DNA from 2 places in the Vibrio sp. MA40-2 genome. Region 2 is predicted to be linked to the other one. Evidence: riboswitches for the same ligand, from Rfam matches in the RefSeq annotation. Region 2 holds a riboswitch; the other holds the start of a gene.

Evidence for each region. A riboswitch is a leader RNA that binds a small molecule or an ion and turns the genes downstream of it on or off. The one in region 2 is predicted to bind cobalamin.
Region 1: another riboswitch for cobalamin. It lies ahead of ACLKML_RS12585 (TonB-dependent receptor domain-containing protein); the one in region 2 lies ahead of ACLKML_RS02580 (sirohydrochlorin cobaltochelatase).

Annotation. Positions count from the first base shown of each region.
Region 1 covers NZ_CP178628.1:1,067,056-1,073,449, forward strand. The annotation lists gene ectB (diaminobutyrate--2-oxoglutarate transaminase) at 1-223, shown strand, start outside; gene ACLKML_RS12570 (ectoine synthase) at 237-623, shown strand; gene ACLKML_RS12575 (aspartate kinase) at 819-2,252, shown strand; gene trmA (tRNA (uridine(54)-C5)-methyltransferase TrmA) at 2,385-3,500, opposite strand; cobalamin riboswitch at 3,631-3,860, shown strand; gene ACLKML_RS12585 (TonB-dependent receptor domain-containing protein) at 3,894-5,717, shown strand; gene murI (glutamate racemase) at 5,845-6,394, shown strand, end outside.
Region 2 covers NZ_CP178627.1:602,988-609,381, reverse strand. The annotation lists gene ACLKML_RS02595 (PocR ligand-binding domain-containing protein) at 1-492, shown strand, start outside; gene ACLKML_RS02590 (hypothetical protein) at 613-1,398, shown strand; gene fucO (lactaldehyde reductase) at 1,538-2,686, shown strand; cobalamin riboswitch at 2,857-3,047, shown strand; gene ACLKML_RS02580 (sirohydrochlorin cobaltochelatase) at 3,168-4,196, shown strand; gene ACLKML_RS02575 (ABC transporter ATP-binding protein) at 4,205-5,179, shown strand; gene ACLKML_RS02570 (ABC transporter permease) at 5,172-5,912, shown strand; gene ACLKML_RS02565 (FecCD family ABC transporter permease) at 5,909-6,394, shown strand, end outside.

The DNA of each region.
Region 1 (6,394 bases), on a different replicon from region 2:
GATGATGCAGGGTATTGAATGTGAAAGTGGTGAGTTCTCTAGCCAAGTGACTAAAGCATGTTTTGACCGAGGGTTAGTTATAGAAACTGCTGGGCCGAACGGAGAAGTGATCAAGTTTTTCAGCCCATTGACGATTACTCAAGAAGAATTAGAGCAAGGAATGAGTATTTTTTCTGACGCAGTAGAGGCGGCCGTTGCCTCTCAATTTAAAAAAGCCTCGTAATGGAGAATGTAGAATGATTGTAAGAACATTAGAAGAATGCCTGAATAGCGAAAGAACGATTTCCACCGATACTTGGCAAAGTGTCCGAATGTTACTTAAAGATGACAATATGGGCTTTTCCTTTCACATTACAACAATTTATAAAGCGACTGAAACGCATATACATTATAAAAATCATTTAGAATCAGTATATTGTATGAGTGGTGAGGGCGAGATAGAGGTTATCGGTGGAGAGACCTATCCAATAAAACCTGGCACCTTGTATATCCTTGATAAACACGATGAGCACTATTTGAGAGCTTACGATCAAGAAGATATGGTGATGGCTTGTGTCTTTAACCCTCCAATCACTGGTCGTGAAACACACGATAAAAACGGCGTGTATCCGATAGTTGATTAAGCATGAATCAGAATAAAAGGAGGCGAATGTATTTTCTTCCTTCTTTTGTCTATAAGCGCTTTGCTCTGGAGCGGTTGTCTTTCATTGCAATACCGTTTTATTACTATTTTAGTTGAGTCACAAAGGCGCCTATAGACAAAAGCCTAAATAAACAGTTCGTGTAAATAAAAATAATTGTAAATAAAAAGGTTACTTATGAATTATACCGTAGAAAAAATCGGCGGTACTTCAATGTCAGCATTCGATACTGTGCTGGATAACATAATACTGCGCCCTTCATTGCGTGAGAACTTATACAATCGAGTGTTTGTTGTGTCTGCGTACGGTGGATTTACAGATGCATTGCTTGAATGTAAGCGTTCAGATAAACCGGGCGTATACCAATTAATCGTGCAAAATGAAGACGCTTGGATAGATGCGTTAGATGCCGTTGAACAAAGAATGTTATTAGTAAATGACAATATGTTTGCTGACCCAATGGATCGAATGCCAGTGGATGAATTTATTCAGTCTCGTGTGGCAGAAGCAAAGACATGTATTAGTAATATTCTTGAAGCTTGCCAATTTGGTCAATTTTCACTGTCAGACTATTTGCCGCAGATTAGAGAATCTCTTGCGTCTCTTGGTGAAGTACATAGCGCGTACAATACCTCGATAAAATTAAAGCGTTTAGGGGTTAATGCTAAATTTGTTGATTTGTCTGGGTGGAATAGTGCAAAACTGCCTGACACCATTGACGATACTATTCGTCAAGCTTTTGAATCAATAGATGTTAGTAGAGAATTACCTATTGTTACTGGCTATGCAGCTTCAAAAGAAGGGGTAATGTCTCAATTTGATCGTGGTTACAGTGAAATGACCTTTAGCCGTGTTGCATCGGTAACAAACGCTGATCTAGCCATCATACATAAAGAATATCACTTTAGTTCTGCCGACCCTCGACTTGTCGGTGCAGATAAAGTGCAACCTATCGGTAACACCAATTATGACGTTGCTGACCAACTTGCTAATTTGGGAATGGAGGCAATTCATCCCAACGCTGCTACAGGGTTGAGAGAAAGTGGTATCGAGTTACAAATAAAGAATACTTTTGAACCCGAACACGCAGGTACGCTTATCTCTGATAACTACCACCCTAAAGAAAAGTGTGTGGAAATCATCGCAGGCAAAGAAAAAGTTTTTGCGATACATCTATTCGACCAAGATATGGCATGCCAATTGGACAATGCAAGTTTAGAGTTTATACAGATCATTACTAACTCGGATGTTAACTTAATTAGTAAAGAGATGAATGCGAACTCAATGACTTATTATTTGACTGGTGACACGGAAAGTATTGATGGCGTACTTGATCGTGTACAACAACATTTTCCAACAGCAACGATTAAAGTTCAGGTTGTCTCAGTGATATCCGCTATTGGTTCACTTCTGGATACAAACCAAGCGTTAGCAAGAGGAACCAATGCATTAATAGAAGAAGGCATTGATCCTGTCGCTTTGCAGTCATCAATGCGTAATGTAAGCGTTCAATATGTGGTGGAAGAAGATAAATATAAGCAAGCCATTTGTATCCTTCATGACGCGCTATGCAATGATAATTCAACACATGTAATGCTTAATGTTGCTTAGTTGTTTTAACAGTATTCGAAAATAGATCCATTATTCTTGATAGACCTGATTATCAAAGGTCCACGTAAAGCCCTATCTGTTAATACTCGATAGGGCTTTATTTATCTGTGAGAAGAACGAACAGACATATTGTTATTTTGGTTGGATTTTTTCTAGTAGTACACCGGCTTCCATATGGTGGGTATAAGGAAATTGATCGAATAAAGCAAACCGTGTAATCGTATGAGTAGTAGATAGTATGGTTAAATTTTCTTTAAGTGTTTCAGGATTACAGGATATATACATGATACGTTCGTAACCTTGGACCATTTTACAGGTATCTATATCCATACCTGCTCGAGGAGGATCAACAAAAATGGTATTGCAGTTGTAATTTTGTAGATCGATATTTTCTTGTTTTAGGCGTCTAAATTCTCGCTTACCTTCCATTGCTTCAGTAAAGTCTTCTGCTGACATTCTTACAATTTGCACGTTTTCTATTTGATTTGCTGCAATATTATATTGTGCTGACACAACTGATGGTTTGGCTAATTCTGTTGCTAAAACACGCTCAAAATTTTGCGCTAGTGCCAGTGAAAAATTGCCGTTGCCGCAATACAATTCCAACAAATCACCTGAACTGTTTTTAGTGCAATCAACGGCCCATTCCAACATTTTTTGCGCGACGACGCCATTTGGTTGGGTAAAGCTATTTTCTACTTGTTGATAAATGTATGTCTGCCCGTGAACCTTTAGTTTTTCAATAACATAGTCTTTATCTAAAACGATTTTCATTTTGCGAGCACGACCAATGAGGTCAAGATTAAATCCTTTGTCGTTAAGTTGAGTTTTAAGGTTTTTGGCTTCAGTCGTCCACGAGTCATCAAGTTGACGGTGATAGAGCAACGAAATAAGAATTTCACCACTTAAAGTGGAAAGAAAATCCACTTGGAACAGCTTTTTGCGTAAAACATCATTAGTTTTAATTGATTCAAGTAGAACAGGCATAAGATCATTGATGATCTTGCTAGCTGTCGGAAAACTATCCACACGATATTTCTCACGTGTTTCTTGATCAAACATAATGTAATAAAGATCGTCACCTTCATGCCAAACTCGAAATTCAGCCCTCATACGATAGTATTTTTCTGGAGACTCAAATACTTCTAATTCTGGCACATCGTATTCGGCAAACATTTTTTTAAGGCATTCAGCTTTCTCATTTAACTGTTTGTGATAGTGATTAGGATTAACGTTAAGGCTTGCCATAGATATACCATTAGATAGAAACAAAGGAGCGCAGATTTTATTCAATCTAGAGTGCTTGTCCAGCATTCATATGAATAAGTTTCATGCCAACCTTAAAATAATAGCACTAGACAATTAATATAATGATAATTAGTATCATTGCGAAACTGGTGAGGGTGGCATTTAGCCACAGCCTTAATAGGGAATCTGGTGAGAATCCAGAACTGACGCGCAGCGGTAAAAAAGAACGAACATCTAAGGTGAAAACCACACACTACGATATTCAATAGATGGATACGTGGGAAGTGAGATGCTAGGAGACTGAGTTATTTTTGGTCGTGCTTTTAAGTCCGAATACCTGCCAGTAGGTAAGTGAATACACACTTACTCAGATTTACGCGAATAGGGTTTACTATGAACAAATCTATAATAGCGGCCACAGTGGCTTCGCTAGTCTCGGTTCCATCTTTATCTTTTGCACAATCTTCTTCTGATGTTGAAACCATGGTCGTTACTGCTAATCGGTTTGAGCAAGCTGAGTCCTCTGCGTTTGAGCCAATTTCGGTTGTCACTCGTGAAGATATAGAAGTGTCTCAAGCTAACTCATTGACTGATATTATTAAAAGGCTTCCAGGTGTAGAAGTCGCTCAAAATGGAGGCAGAGGTCACAATGCATCGGTTTATATTAGAGGTACTAACAGTGACCATGTCTTAATTCTGGTTGATGGTATTCGTATTGATAGTGCCGCAGGGGGCGTTGCTTTAAATAAATATCCAATAGGTTTAGTGGAGCGAGTCGAAGTTATTAGAGGTCCGGTCGCCGCTAAATATGGTTCTGATGCTATAGGTGGTGTTATCAATATCATTACTCGTTCGAATCGAGGAAATGAGAGGAAGCAAGTAACGGTTGGTATCGGTTCAAATTCCCAAAAGGAAAGTAATTTTTCTGTAAAAACAGATGTGAATGAAAATGGCCACCTGCAAATAGCCGCTGGCTATGAAGAAACTGATGGTTACAATATTAAAGATGATGATTCTAGTATTGATTATGGATTTGATTCAAAAAATGGAATGGTTGGATATGAACATATCTTTAATGACCATGTAACTTTTTATGGGTCGGCTACTTGGTTTGATAGTTTAGTTGAGTATGATTCTTATGGTTTAAACTATGGGTCCTCTGAGAATGAAAGTTTTACAGGACTAATAGAATATAAAAACGAACAACTTAACTCGAGAATAAGCTTGAATCATCAGTTGACAGAAAATGCCGATTATTCATTAGGGGAAACAAAAGATACCGCAAGTACCTTTGCTGAAATCACCATGACTCAGCTGCAATGGGCAAACCAATACCAGTATTCAGATCAAGTTACTATTTCCGGTGGTATAGAGGGAAGAAGAGAATCACTAGGAGATGATGCTATAAGTTATGGTTATGCACATAGTCTAGCAGGCGAAAGTAGAGATACAACAGGTATCTTTTTATCTAGTTCATTTATCGAAGGTGATTGGGGAATGGAAGCAAGCCTTCGTCATGATAAGCATGATGAATATGATTCATATACAACGTGGTCTTTAGCTGCAGGTTATCAAATAGATGATAACCATAGAATAAGAGCGAGCTATGGCACAGCATTTAAAGCACCAACATATACTGATTTAACGACAACTCCAGATTTGAAAGAAGAAACGTCCGATAATATAGAAATTGGAGTTTCTGGGGATTATTCGTTTTTCAATTGGAACTTGGCTGCTTATAAAAACGATGTGAAAAATTTGATTATTTGGTATCAATATCCGGAATATAATTGGTATTCTGATAATGTGGATGCAGAGATTAAAGGTGCCGAGTTAGATGTTAGTTTTGCAACTGGCCCTGTATATCATACTTTTGTGGCTGAATATAAAGATCATGAAGATGCCAATAATGTTCAGTTAGCACGTCGTGCAAAAGAAAACTTTAAATGGATTGGCTCTGTATCATTAGGAAAATTTGATATAGAAACAACCTATATCTACACTGGTAAGCGATTAAATTTACCAACACCACAACCTGACGCAGATGATTATATTGAACCATCTAACTTGTGGGACTTATCAGTTAGTTATTGGGTTAGTGATGATTTTGTTTTGAGAGGCAAAGTAAATAATGTCTTTAATGAACAATACGAAACTGCAATTGGTTATGCTGCTCCTGATAGAGAATATTATGTAAATGCTACCTATGAGTTTTAACTTATAAGAAACCGCCTTCGGGCGGTTTTTTTATTTGGGATAGGACAATGAAAAAATAAGTTGCTTATTTTGCGTATAGCCTGCATTAGCGTATGATTAGTCTGGTTATTCTAGTTAAGGATATTTCGTGTTTCAGCAACCTACGATCTTAATTTTTGATTCCGGTGTTGGTGGTTTATCGGTATATCAAGAAGTAAAAAAAAAATTACCTTATGCAAATTATATCTATGTGTTCGACAATCAGGGCTATCCTTATGGTGAACTTGCGCACGATGTACTTATTAGCCGAGTTACCTCTATTATTCGTTCTATTGTACAGAGGCACAAAGTCGATATTATTGTTATTGCTTGTAACACTGCAAGTACCATCGTTCTTCCTTCCTTACGTAAATTATTCCCTATACCTATAGTCGGTGTTGTTCCTGCTGTTAAACCTGCGTCAATGATCGCAATAAAAGCCATTGGTCTTATTGCAACGCCTGCAACTATCTCTAGAGAATATACTCACGAATTAATTGACAAGTTTTCTCCTAATACCAAAGTATTATTATTAGGAACGACAGAATTAGTCCATATAGCGGAGGCAAAATTACGTGGCGAATATATCTCTGCTGATCTAGTTGGACGTATATTAACGCCGTTAATCCACAAGATAGACGTTGCAGTATTAGGTTGTA
Region 2 (6,394 bases):
GTGATAGATTATGCTAAGTTATTTTCTGCTGCTGACTTATTGAAAGTCTTAGTGGATGATTCACTTAAAAAGCACATGGATTTTGTGGTTATCAACGATAATTACGACATTAAAAGTCTCTTTCATAGCCGCGATAGTCGGCACTCGTATGACGGGAAAATTAAAAAGGCTGTCAGGTATATTGAAACACATTATTTCGAAGAGATTAGGTTAGAAGAGGTCGCCGATCATGTTTTTTTAAGTCCGCACTATTTCAGCAAGTTATTTAAAAAAGAAATAGGGGTAGGATTTAATCATTATGTGAACCAGCAGAGGCTTCAAGGTGCGAAGAAAATGCTCCAATATAGTGATTGGTCTATTTCAAGAATTGCACATAATTTAGGTTATTCTTGCTCGAGTTACTTTTGTAAAGTATTTAGAAACTCGTATGGGATGACACCTCAAGATTTCAGAAATTCAATCTCAGAAGAACATGAAAATAAAGTTAATTAATACAATAAAGTTAATTAATATATTTAAATTTATCCATTATGCTGTCCTCTATAAAGGCAGAATCGTTATAGTTGTAATTTAGTTGTAATTGCAAGTTTTTAAAGTAGTTGAGGGGGAAATATGTATGTTTTTTCTCGGATACTGCGAGAGTGGCAAATTTTTCTTTTATCTTTATCCATTTTTACTTATTTGCCTATCCACAGTTCTTTCCTGAAAAAGAGTGTTGTTAATAATCAACATAAAAAAGCAGAATCTTATAAATATTGTCCTATGGTTGGCTTGTTGCTCGGTTTTTTTTCCGCGATAACCTATCATTATTCAATACTATTTTTTTCTAAATCTGTTGCGGTTATTTTATCTATTGTTGTTAGTTTTTTTTTGGCAAGAAGACCAAAATTGCATCTATTCTTTGATGTTAAATCAAGCTCGACTTGCTTAAAAAACAGTCAATATTCAAAATCAATTTTTAGTTCAAATAATGTGTTGTTTTTATTTTTCGTTATCATGTTATTTTTTGTTAAATATATGGTTTTAATGCAAGTTGTTAATGTTTATTTAGTTATAGTCTTATCTAGTTGTTTGAGTTATTCAACAGCATACAGTCTTATTTATACGGATAATTGTACTAAAGAAAACAACGAACAAGAACAACCTGAAATATTTCCTTTAGAGAGAAAAGATGATGTGATTTTTTTAATATTTATCACCTTGTCAATATTATTCTTAAGCTTAAATTCTAAATTGAGCTTTTTTCTTCTTTTAGCAGCTTTTTTAGTTAGAATTGTTTTGTTCTTCATGAGTGTAAGTCATTGTTGCATAGATAAAAAAGCGCCTATTGAAGTGATTAGGATGGCGGTTGAAATATTATGTTATGTATTGGCGTTTATTTCCTATATTGATTGTTAATACCTGTTGTTTTTATAAAAATAAATTGTCCACTTATAATAAAAAATTGTGTTCTGCAGTTTTTTTATAGCGATGACTCAGTATTTATTTGATCTGTTTTTATAATGTGTGCAAATGATCGATTAAGTAAGGAATTTGTATGTCATTTGCGTTGAATTTACCAAAATTGAGTTTTTCTGGTGTCGGAGCGGTTGAAGATTCTGTTGCCGAACTCGATAAACAACCTGTTAAAAAAGCACTGATTGTTACCGATGCGAATTTAGTTCAATTAGGCTTGTTAGATAAACTATTTCAAGAGTTAAAGCGATATTCAATTGACTATGTTGTTTTTGACCAAGTCACACCAAATCCTACTGCGTCATTGGTAAGACGTGGTTTAAGTCAATATATAGAATCACAGTGTGACTGCTTTATTGCCGTTGGTGGCGGAAGCCCAGTGGATTGCGCCAAAGCTATTCGAGTTATGGCGTCAAATGAAGGCGATATTTGTGATTTCAATGGGGTAGGGATGGTAAAAAATACAGGTGCCTTCTTTATCGCTATTAACACAACGGCAGGAACCGCTGCTGAAATGACTTCTAATTCCGTTATTACCGATGAAGATAATCAAGTCAAAATGGTTATCATTGATAGTAAACAAATTCCGGATATCGCGGTTAATGATCCGACGTTGATGGTCGATTTACCCTCCGGTGTAACCGCAGCAACAGGTATGGATGCACTAACTCATGCAGTTGAAGCTTATGTCACGCCTGGCTCTCATACTTTAACCAAGCCGACGGCTTTAGAAGCAATAAGGTTAATTACTAAATGGTTACCGGTTGCTGTAGACGATGGCAAAAATTTGTCAGCGCGAGATAACTTGGCGTGTGCTCAGTTTCTAGCGGGTATGGCCTTTAATAGCGCAGGATTGGGCCTAGTTCATGCTATGGCTCATCAGCCAGGAGCAACGCATAATTTACCCCATGGTGTCTGTAACGCAATACTGCTACCAGTCGTATGCAAGTTTAATGCGGAGCTTTGTCCTGAACCATTTCGTGCAGTGGCTGAGGTGATGGGTGGCGCCACGTTTGATCTCAATGATAAGCAAGCCGCTGATTTAGCTGTTGAGCTAATTTGTAAGTTATCTGAAAGAGTCGGTATCCCAAGTGGGTTTGCTGAATTAGGAATTACAGAGTCTGATCTAGCTGGCTGGATTGATAAAGCGATGCAAGATCCTTGTCTTCCTGGTAACCCAAGACAACCAAATGAAGCCGAAGTTTTAGCACTTTATAAACAAGCGCTTTAATAGCGTTATCGCTCAATCGGCGTAGCAGAAAAAATGGCGTTATGCCGATTAAAAGCAACATCAACTATTTTAATTAACCGATCAATTGATTTATTTAATCACTTGATTTAACTAAGCAATCAATAACTGATTTATTGATTTTAAACAAAAGTTTTTTTACAAAAACAGGCAATATCACTATTCCAATAGGTGAGAATAAAGTTCACTTTATTCTTTAAAAGGGAACCAAGTAGAAGCTTGGGCTGTACCCGCAACTGTGTTTGGCGAGCTAATAGCAATGAACCACTGGACTTTGTCTGGGAAGGAGCTGTTATGTGTTGACCCATAAGCCAGGATACCTGCCTAACGGGATAACAAGCATGCGAGCGGGTGTCTCGACGTTTATTCGTTATTTATACAATAACCAATTCTCTCTTCCTCCCTATCGCCATCTTTTATTCAACCAGCCTTTGGGTCGGTATAAAATTTTGGAAATAGAATTATGAAATGTTCAACCAACTTTCGCCATTTGATCAGGAAATTTTTGCTACTAGCCGTAGTGCCGTCAATAGTCAGCATGTCTACAGTTGCGTCGGATGATAATGTTACTAATACCGCAGGAAAAAAAATGAATACTCACAAATCAGCAATTGTATTGGCTGCTTTTGGAACCTCTTATGACAGTGCAGTTAATTCATTAGTTGCGATAGAGAAGCATATTGAATCGGCCTATCCTAATACGCCCGTTCGCTTTGCTTTCACTTCTAATATTATTCGAAAGAAATGGCATGCACGTCAAAATGATGAAGAATATAAACGTGCTCACCCACAGGTACCAGAGCATTTTTATGGCGTTAAAAATGTATTGGGTACCTTGGCTGACCTGCAAAATGAAGGCTATAAAAATATTGTTGTCCAAACCACGCTTCTTTCTCATGGTGAAGAATTTATTGATTTAAAGGCGTATGTGGATGCATTGGCTTCGATTGAAACTACTAAAGAAAAATGGAAACCTTTTAACCATATCGCTATCGGTCGTCCTTTAATGGGTACTTGGGGACATCATTATGAATATCAGGCTGATCTTGATGTTCTTGCTAGTGCATTAGCCGACGATATTGCTTTAGCAGAAAAAAATGACTCTGCTTTAGTTTACATGGGACATGGTAACGAGCATTTATCTACTGGTTTGTATGCTGAATTAGAGCAGCGATTAAATACCATGTATCCACAAGTGAACAGTTATGTTGGCTTGGTAGAAGGTTTTCCTGGTTTCGATATGTTGTTGGAAAAAATACAAGCCGATCAGATTACCAATGTCACTATTAAACCACTAATGGTTGTTGCTGGTGATCATGCAACTAATGATATGGCAGGCGACGAAGATGACTCTTGGAAGGTCATGTTATCAACAAATAATATTAATGTGATTCCAGTTTTAGAAGGTTTGGGCAGCAAACAAACGATTCAGGCAATTTATTTACGTCACCTTCAAGATGCGGCAAAAGATGCCGGCATTGAATTGGAGTAATAGTAAAGATGAATCACTCACTCGGTTGTTCTACTGCCCACTCTATAGAAAGTAACGTTATCGAGCATAATGTTATAAAAAGCGATGTTATAGACAACAATGTTATAGACAACAGCACTATTGCAAATAATGTGCTCATAGAAGTTAAGGCATTGTCACGCTCGTTTGGTAACAGCGTGGCTGTTGATGAGGTGAATTTTGTTATTCAGCCGGGTGAGATATGTGCTTTTCTTGGGCCAAATGGCGCAGGGAAAACCACCATCATAAAAATGTTAACGGGTTTATTGGAACCGAGTTCGGGTCATATTCTTTACCAGAATGAACAGTATGATCCGAGCCGCCTAGCGTTGAAAAAAATGATAGGAGTAGTTCCACAACATAATAACCTTGATAAAGAACTTACGTTAACAGAAAACCTTAGAGTGCATGGCTTATTGTACAAAATGCGCGGTAGTGTATTAAATAATGCTATTGAACAATGCCTTGAATTTGCCCAATTATCCGAACATAAAAATAAGCCAGCGGGTAAGTTATCGGGTGGCATGAAACGCAAATTAGTGATTGCTCGAGCACTCATGCATAACCCTAAAATTCTCTTCTTAGACGAACCAACCGTAGGGCTTGACCCACTGGCTCGTCGAAAAATGCTGTCATTTCTAAGCAAGATAAATAGGGAAAGAGAATGCACCATATTTCTTACTACCCATTACATCGAGGAAGCAGAAAAATTAGCGGAACGAGTTATTTTTATTGATAGAGGAAGAATCGTTACTCAAGGCACGTCAGAAAGTTTAAAACAACAGCTAGGCTGTTGCGCGATAGACATCGAGAAAGAGGAATTAGAGCAAGAGTTTTTTGCTCATCGTGACGATGCATTAGTCCGGATTAAAGCGCTGGGTAATGTGCCGGTTAGTATAAGAGAAACCACATTAGAAGATGTTTTTGTTCATTTTACCGGAACGAGGTTACATAAAAATGTTTAGTGGTGTGATAGGTATCTATTATCGTGAAGTGACGGTATTAAAGAAAAAAATCGTTCGAATATTACTGGCGTCCGCGGTGCCTCCATTCTTGTATCTTATGGCTTTCGGTTACGGCGTTGGCAAAGGCACCGTAGTCGGTGAAGTGGATTATCTTACCTTTCTATTACCTGGCTTATTGGCAATGTCGAGTATGAACTACAGTTACAATATCGCTTCGGAAATTAATATTAGCCGTTTTTATTTAAAGATCTTCGAAGAGTATCTTCTTGCACCAAATCAACGTTGGCAAATTGTTGTAGGAGAAGTGTTGTATGGCATGACCAAAGGTATGATCCCAGTCTTAATGGTTTCCCTTTATTGTCTTGGTTTTGGTATTGACCTTCATTTTTCGCTGCTGTTTTTTGCCGCTTTGTTCTTCCACCTTATGGCCTTTGCGCTGATTGGTTTAATTGTCGCGTTAAAGATGAAAAACCATCGCGACCAAGCCACCATGAACACCTTTATTATCACCCCTATGATGTTTTTATCGGGTACTTTTTTTCCTGTTGACCAAATGCCTATGGTTGTACAAGCCCTGGCGGCGATTTCGCCATTAACGTATAGCGCTGATCTTATTCGTTCTTCTATGCTGGCTACCGAACCGTTCAGTTTTTCTTCGTTAGCCATCTTACTTATCTTGAATCTAGTGTTAGTTGTTATCGCTAACCAAATCGTCAAGAGGGTAGAAACATGAAACTAGGATTAATGGTTATCTTGGCGCTGTGTATATTGGTTTCCATGTTTATTGGTCCTCACTGGATTAATCCAACCGATATGGCACCTATAGAACAGAGTATTTTGACTGAGCTAAGAATGCCACGAGTCCTTTTTGCTAGCATAATCGGCGCAATGCTTGGTCTTAGCGGAAGTATTTATCAGTTGACGTTAAAAAACCCATTAGCAGATAGCTTTACCACTGGTGCGGCATCGTCTTCTGCGTTAGGTGCGGTGCTGGCTATTTCTCTAGGTGTTCCCGCTCAATTTATTTTTGTGTTTGCTTTTGCTACTGGCATTAGCGGTTTGATGCTGGTGTATCGAATGTCACTTACTGCCGGCAGAATAAATCCGATTACCATGATCCTAGCTGGTGTCGTTATGAATATTATCGCTTCTGCCATCATCAGTTTTTCTAAATATTATTTTGAAGATTCACTTAATTCAATTGTTTATTGGTTA